3 regions of the Paenibacillus sp. ALE2 genome follow, and region 1 is predicted to be linked to each of the others. Evidence: riboswitches for the same ligand, from Rfam matches in the RefSeq annotation. Region 1 holds a riboswitch; each other region holds the start of a gene.
The links. A riboswitch is a leader RNA that binds a small molecule or an ion and turns the genes downstream of it on or off. The one in region 1 is predicted to bind glycine.
Positions count from the first base shown of each region.

Region 2: linked by a shared signal. The riboswitch ahead of gcvT (glycine cleavage system aminomethyltransferase GcvT) and the one ahead of sdaAB (L-serine ammonia-lyase, iron-sulfur-dependent subunit beta) in region 1 are both predicted to bind glycine.
Region 3: linked by a shared signal. The riboswitch ahead of ACXHJ1_RS12860 (alanine/glycine:cation symporter family protein) and the one ahead of sdaAB (L-serine ammonia-lyase, iron-sulfur-dependent subunit beta) in region 1 are both predicted to bind glycine.

Region 1 is NZ_CM134213.1:1,103,148-1,105,413, reverse strand. Features, by position in the region: gene sdaAA (L-serine ammonia-lyase, iron-sulfur-dependent, subunit alpha) at 1-320, opposite strand, end outside; gene sdaAB (L-serine ammonia-lyase, iron-sulfur-dependent subunit beta) at 310-999, opposite strand; glycine riboswitch at 1,211-1,325, opposite strand; gene ACXHJ1_RS04655 (DUF6359 domain-containing protein) at 1,540-2,266, shown strand, end outside.
Region 2 is NZ_CM134213.1:3,111,257-3,113,522, reverse strand. Features, by position in the region: gene gcvH (glycine cleavage system protein GcvH) at 1-315, opposite strand, end outside; glycine riboswitch at 724-797, shown strand; gene gcvT (glycine cleavage system aminomethyltransferase GcvT) at 987-2,087, shown strand; gene gcvPA (aminomethyl-transferring glycine dehydrogenase subunit GcvPA) at 2,211-2,266, shown strand, end outside.
Region 3 is NZ_CM134213.1:2,936,318-2,938,583, reverse strand. Features, by position in the region: gene ACXHJ1_RS12860 (alanine/glycine:cation symporter family protein) at 1-834, opposite strand, end outside; glycine riboswitch at 993-1,087, opposite strand; glycine riboswitch at 1,099-1,183, opposite strand; gene ACXHJ1_RS12855 (glycoside hydrolase family 1 protein) at 1,352-2,266, opposite strand, start outside.

The DNA.
Region 1 (2,266 bases):
GACGCATTAACCTCCGACACGGAGAGCGCATAAGCCATGGCGAGTGCGGAGGCGTCGCCGGAGCAGGTTTCCCCTGCCCGCAGATACTCGGCCAGACGCTTGCCGTCACCGCCCGTTAATCCACTGCGGGATACGGTGTCTTGTGTCTGACCACGATGAACGGCCTCCTTCATGACTTCATAATAATCAGACATTTGGCGGAAGATTTCTTCTTCCGTTGTATTCGTCTCTTGTACCTGCTCTTGAATCATCAGGCGGCCAATCGTGGTGGATTCCTCCGCGCATATGGCGCTGATTTCATGCAGATGGCTAAATCGCATCAGATTCAGCTCCTTTTTTCAAATTAATCATTTTAATTTCGTACATATGTGGTAAGGATCGTAGTTTTGCGATCAGTTCAGCCGTAGGAGGACTGTCCGTTTCGATGGCGGTAAGTGCTTCTCCATCTCGGCCTTTGCGATCCACATGCATATAGGCAATGTTAATGTCGGCAGCGCCGAGTGCTGAAGTCACCGCACCTAATGTGCCGGGCTTATCCGAGTGAAGAAGCACCAACGTAGCCAGCTCCCCGGTCAGGTTGACTCGGAATTCGTTGAGCTGCTGGACATGGATGCTGCCGCCGCCGATGGAGGAACCCAGCAGTGTGCGCTGATCCTCACCCTTCCACAGTTCAAAACGGACGGTATTTGGATGGGGCGCGGGTAGTCCGCTGACGGCAAACTCCACGGCCATTCCAGCCTGCTCCGCCCATTGCTCGGCATCTGGAATTCGGTGGTCGTCTGTATCGTAATTGAGCAGGCCTGCGATGAGTGCCAGGTCTGTACCGTGTCCTTTGTAGGTGTCGGCGAAGGACCCGTACAGTGTCATGCGGGCACGGTCCGGCTGCGTCCCGAGCCAGTGACGGGCAACGCGTGCAAGCCGCACCGCGCCTGCAGTGTGTGAACTGGAAGGTCCGGTCATGGCCGGACCGATAATGGAAAATACATCTTTGAAACGCATGGTGTGGCCCCCTGTATGTTCTAGTACCATAGTATATGGTATTTCCGCGTTTGTGCGCAGCTATGACGGTTCCTAATGCTGACGTACAATGTGAGCGCAAAAAAGGACAGGATAAGGAAGTTTCCCTTATCTCTGTCCTCGTTACCTGAGAGTTTCGTGCGGTGTACTTACCGCCTTACCCCTTGGGTGGCTTGCGCTCTCTCCAGAGTTGCGTCAGATGACGATACATGGACCTGAGAGATTATCCGCCAGCCGGGTGCTGACGTCTTGCTCCTTCGGTGCCGCCAGCGTGTAAGCCCCTGGACAGACTCTCCCGTCATCTTCATTCGCGTATACCGTTCTACATATCTTTCTTAGCGTAATGTATGCCGTGCTCGGTGTCAATCGCAGGTTTCAATTTTTACATAAACAGGCGAGTTTCCGATAAAAAAGATTAAAATTTACATAATTATGGATGAAATCAGGAAGGAATTAGAAGATTGACAGCTAATCTGATAGAGGACAAGTACATTTATGGAATTATAGGAGGGATATTGACGTATGGTAAAAGGCTTGCGGTTCACAGGTTCACGCTTGAAAGGGGTGCTGCATCTAGCAGCGATCGTATCGCTGTTGATTGGGATCCTCGTTCCATTCGGTCAGGTCAAGGCAGAGGGAGCATTGACAGTAGACGAAGCACTTCAGCGCCAAGGCAGTGGAGGTACAGTGACGGTGGAAGGCTACATCGTCGGACATGCTACCGGATCGAAAACAGCTAATTTTTCTGCTCCGTTTGCGAATGATTTTAACGTACTGATTGCCGACCAGTCCAATGAACGTAGCACGTCTAATCTATTGGATGTGCAGCTGACATCTGCGTACAGAGGGCAATTTGGGTTAACAGGTCATCCTGAACTGGTCGGCAGCAAAATTCGCGTGACAGGTACGCTTGGTGCCTACAATAATTTTGGTGGAGTAAAAAGTCCAAGCGCTGTGGAACTGGTGAGTGGAAGCGAGCCGGGGGAACCAGGTGAACCTGGCGAACCTGAACCTGGCAACCCGGGTCAACCCGGTACTACACTGCCGGATGGAAAAGGCAAGAAGGTGCTGTTCGATAATACGCACGCACAGACGGCTGGTGCAGCAGATTGGGTCATTGAAGGCGCCTTCTCCGACTTTGCCAATGGATTACGTAATGTAGGCTTTACTGTGGATCAATTGAACCGCCCTATTCCTTTTACTTATGGAGAACAGGCCATAACCTATGATAAGCTGCGCCAATATGATG
Region 2 (2,266 bases), 2.0 Mb from region 1:
TACTTCGATCATCCAACCCTTTTCATAGGGAGATTCATTCACCAGCTCAGGTGTGCTTTCCAGAGCTTCATTTACTTTCAATACGGTTCCCGCCACCGGAGCAAAAAGGTCGGATACGGTCTTCACCGATTCAATTGTACCAATCTCTGCCCCCTGTTCAATCGTTGCTCCCGCCCCAGGTAATTCCACAAAAACAATATCACCCAGTTGATGCTGTGCAAAGTCTGTAATGCCGATCCGCAACGTCCCGTCTGCTGTGCGCTGAACCCACTCATGTTCGTCTGTATACCAAAGTTCCCGTTTCACTTCACTCATCCTGCTTTCGCCTCACTTCCACATGAATAAAATGCTTTTAATCACCTGTATTAGACAGGTTAAGATTATGACAACATGAACACTCATGTCAATAATACTAACAAAAATACTTCATGTTATCTCATATAGCATAGAATATTAAAAAATGATAACTTGTAACAAACGCTTACATATCCTTATTTATACATTAAATGTTTTTTGGATTGTTTTATATGACATTTTTATTGACATTTTGAATGAATTTGCGTATTAATGGGTTATAGCAAATGCTTTTGGAAATACCCCGACAACTGCAAACGCGGATGAACGCGGAGGGAGAGACTACCCAAAAGATTCGCATAGCTGTTATCGTTTCTGAGACAGTTGTGCACGCGAACTCGGATCAACTTGTTACCTGCAAAACCGGGTAACCTACCGTTGATCCAAAAGGTAGCGCCGAAGGAGTAAACTTGCATTGCAGGTGAATCTCTCAGGCAAAAGGACCTCTGCCGGACGCATCTCTGGAGAGCATTCGCGATTAGAGCGGATCACCCAAGAGGAAACCTGGTTTACACCGGGGTAACTTTCTGGTATCAAGGACAGAGCTAAAAGAAGAGTATGGACTGCCGTCTATACGTTTCTTTCAGCCTGTCTTTTTTGTTTAGCCGATTACACTGGATAGGAGTGAAAAAATGTCTAATTTGCGAAGAACACCATTATTTTCGTCCTACGGGACGCAGCCCGGGGTTCGTTGTATTGACTTTGGCGGGTGGGAGCTTCCCGTTCAGTTTAGCGGCATCCAAAAAGAGCATGAGGCCGTCCGGCAACGCGCGGGTTTATTCGATGTCTCGCACATGGGCGAGTTTTTGGTTGAGGGCAAAGAAGCCGAGGCTTTTTTGCAACGGGTAACCACGAATGATGTCAGCCAGTTGGAACCGGGCCAGGCACAATATTCACTCCTGTGTTACCCCGATGGAGGCGTAGTGGATGACTTGCTTGTATACTGCAAAGGACCAGAGCGCTACATGCTCGTTGTGAATGCCTCCAACATCGACAAAGATTGGGATTGGCTCATGCGCCACGTACCTGCATCGGTTCATCTGGAGAATGTGTCTGATGCGATCGCATTGCTGGCATTACAAGGTCCGGAAGCAGCACATATTGCCGCAGCCGTGACAGATGCAGATATTACGAATCTGGCATCTTTCCGATTCCATGAGAACGTGCAATTGTTCGGAGCAAAAGCACTCGTCTCCCGAACCGGATATACCGGGGAAGACGGTTTTGAATTTTATATACCTGCTGAGGAAGCACCCGCCGTGTGGAATGGTTTGCTTCGTTGCGGTGAATCGTATGGGCTAATTCCCGCTGGGCTTGGTGCTCGCGATACACTGCGGTTTGAGGCACGGCTGCCGCTGTACGGACAAGAGTTATCTGCCACCATTTCACCGCTTGAGGCTGGTTTAGGTTTCTTCGTCAAGCTGAATAAAGGAGATTTTATCGGCAGAGAAGCACTGCAACACCAGAAAGAACAAGGAATTCCTCGCAAGTTGATCGGGCTGGAAATGATTGACCGCGGTATCCCGCGCGCTCATTATCCAGTCTTCGCGGAAGGCCAACACATTGGTGAGGTCACAACGGGGACTCAATCGCCCACCTTGAAGCGTAATTTGGGGCTAGCCCTGGTGGACAGTCGTTTTAGCACCCTATCTACACCGTTAGAGGTCAAAATTCGAGGTAAACGCCTGCGTGCGGAAGTGGTCCCAGCCCCCTTTTATAAACGGTCACGCTGATCTTAATCCTCTTCACTCTAAAAAAGCGATCATGTCAGATACGAAATTCTGGATTTTCCAACTACGATTATGTATTAGCTAATTTACTATCTAAATTTTGCTTTTCGAAAGGAGCCAGAACTTATGAAGCAGCATCGCTATCTCCCCATGACCGAACAAGATCAAACCGAAATGCTGCG
Region 3 (2,266 bases), 1.8 Mb from region 1:
AGCTTCGTTGGCAAAAATACCTCTGGCTACCCCACTGCGCATGGCCAGCATAATCGTAGCTCCTGCAAATCCGCCGGTTGCCGATGTAGTTGAAAATGCCGAATGAAGCACAAGCGCAATTGCGGCAGGAAGTTGGTCAGCAAATCGAATCAGTACAATGATACAAATTAATACATACAGGCCTGTTTTAAAAGGAACGACCTTCGTCGATACCTTGGCAATGCTTTTGAGTCCACCAATGGTCACAAGACCTGTAAGGACAGCAATTGTCAGCGCCGTTACAATCGGCGGAACGCCAAAACTGTTTTCAGTCGAAGATACAATCGCCTTGACCTGAGGGAATGTTCCAATTCCGAACAACGCTACCAGCATCCCTGAAAAAGCAAACAGCATCGCCAACGGTTTAAAACGGCGTCCCAGGCCTTTTTCAATATAATACATCGGGCCGCCGGAAAATTGTCCATTCCGATCCTTCACCCGGTATTTTACCGCAAGTACACCTTCCGCATATTTCGTCGCCATCCCAAAGAAGGCTGCAACGACCATCCAGAACAAGGCACCCGGCCCGCCCAGCTTAATGGCTGTCGCTACACCGACAATACTTCCTGTACCGACGGTAGCCGCCAATGCCGTACTCAAAGCTGCAAAACTACTTACATCCCCGCTACCTTCATTCGGGGCCTTACCGATGAGCTTGATCGCCAGGGGCAGGCGGAATACCTGCAACATTTTTAGACGTATGGTCAGCCATAACCCCGTTCCCATAACAAGGATGATGAGAGGCGCCCCCCATATCCAACTGCTAATCGTTTCTAACACATGTACCAAATTCATTTCAACCCGCTCCTCCAGCATAGTAGAAAACAAAAAAGAGTCAAATCTGTTGATTCGACTCCTGGAGAGGTTAAAGGCACGAAAAAATACAACCATCTTGTGCAGGATTTCACCTCTAAAAGCTTATAAAAAGCCTAGGGCTATCCCTGTCACAGGTTATTCGCGTCTCTGTCCTTTTGCCTGAGAGTTTAAGCAGATGTGATCTGCGGTGCACCTTCGGCGCCCAATTAAGGGTCTCTCCAGAGTTCTGTCCGTTTACGGTCCCTGCTCGTTGCTGTAAATCAGCCTAAGCACCTGAGAGTTTTGCCCCTTCGGTTGGAACTTTCATTCCATCTCCCGCAAACATCAACCAGACATATGAAATTTTTATTCATTATACAGAAAAATTTCAGCTTATTACAAGTGAAAAATTTGTGAAGCCCTCTGAAAGAATCAATAGAGTGTCTATACAAAAAGCGGGTACAGCAGATTGCATCCTGAGGATTTTCTCTGCTGTACCCGCCAAAACGATATGGAATTACAATTCTTCACCGTTGGTTGCTATCACATTTTTATACCAGTTAAATGAGTCCTTTTTGGAGCGTTGAAGCGTTCCGTTACCGTCATCATCCAGATCAACGTAAATAAATCCGTAGCGCTTGGACATTTCGGACGTAGACATGCTCACAAGGTCGATAGGTCCCCAGCTGGTGTAACCAATCAGATCAACACCGTCAGCAATCGCTTCCTTCATTTGGGCAATATGCTGACGCAAGTAATCAATGCGATACGTGTCATGCACAGAGCCGTCTTCTTCTACCTTATCATACGCACCCAGGCCATTTTCCACGATGAACAGTGGCTTTTGATAGCGATCATAAAACGTATTCAGTGTAACACGCAGGCCGATCGGATCGATCTGCCATCCCCAGTCGGAAGACTGCAGATACGGATTTTTCACACCGCCTATCAGGTTCCCTGCTGCCTTTTCGCCTTCTGGCCCTGCCGATACGGTCAAGGTCATATAGTAACTAAATGAGATAAAATCGACCGTGTTATTTTTCAAAATTTCGGCATCGCCGGGTTCTGTCTGGATCACAATATTATTTTCTTCAAAATAGCGGTTCATATAGTTGGGATATTCCCCACGAGCATGCACATCCGTAAAGAACAGGTTCATTTGATTTTCATGCTGTGCTTTCAGGATATCTTCTGGGTTACACGTATGTGGGTAGCTTTCAATGCGGGCCAGCATACAGCCGATCTGAGCGCCCGGAATGATCTCATGTCCCCGTTTGGTCGCCAATGCACTTGCTACAAATTGATGGTGCAATGCTTGATATATCGCTTGTTGCTTGTTTTCTACACGGTCAATAACCACACCGCCGCCTGTAAACGGGCTCATAGTCATGACATTAATTTCGTTAAAGGTCAGCCAGTATTTTACTTTATC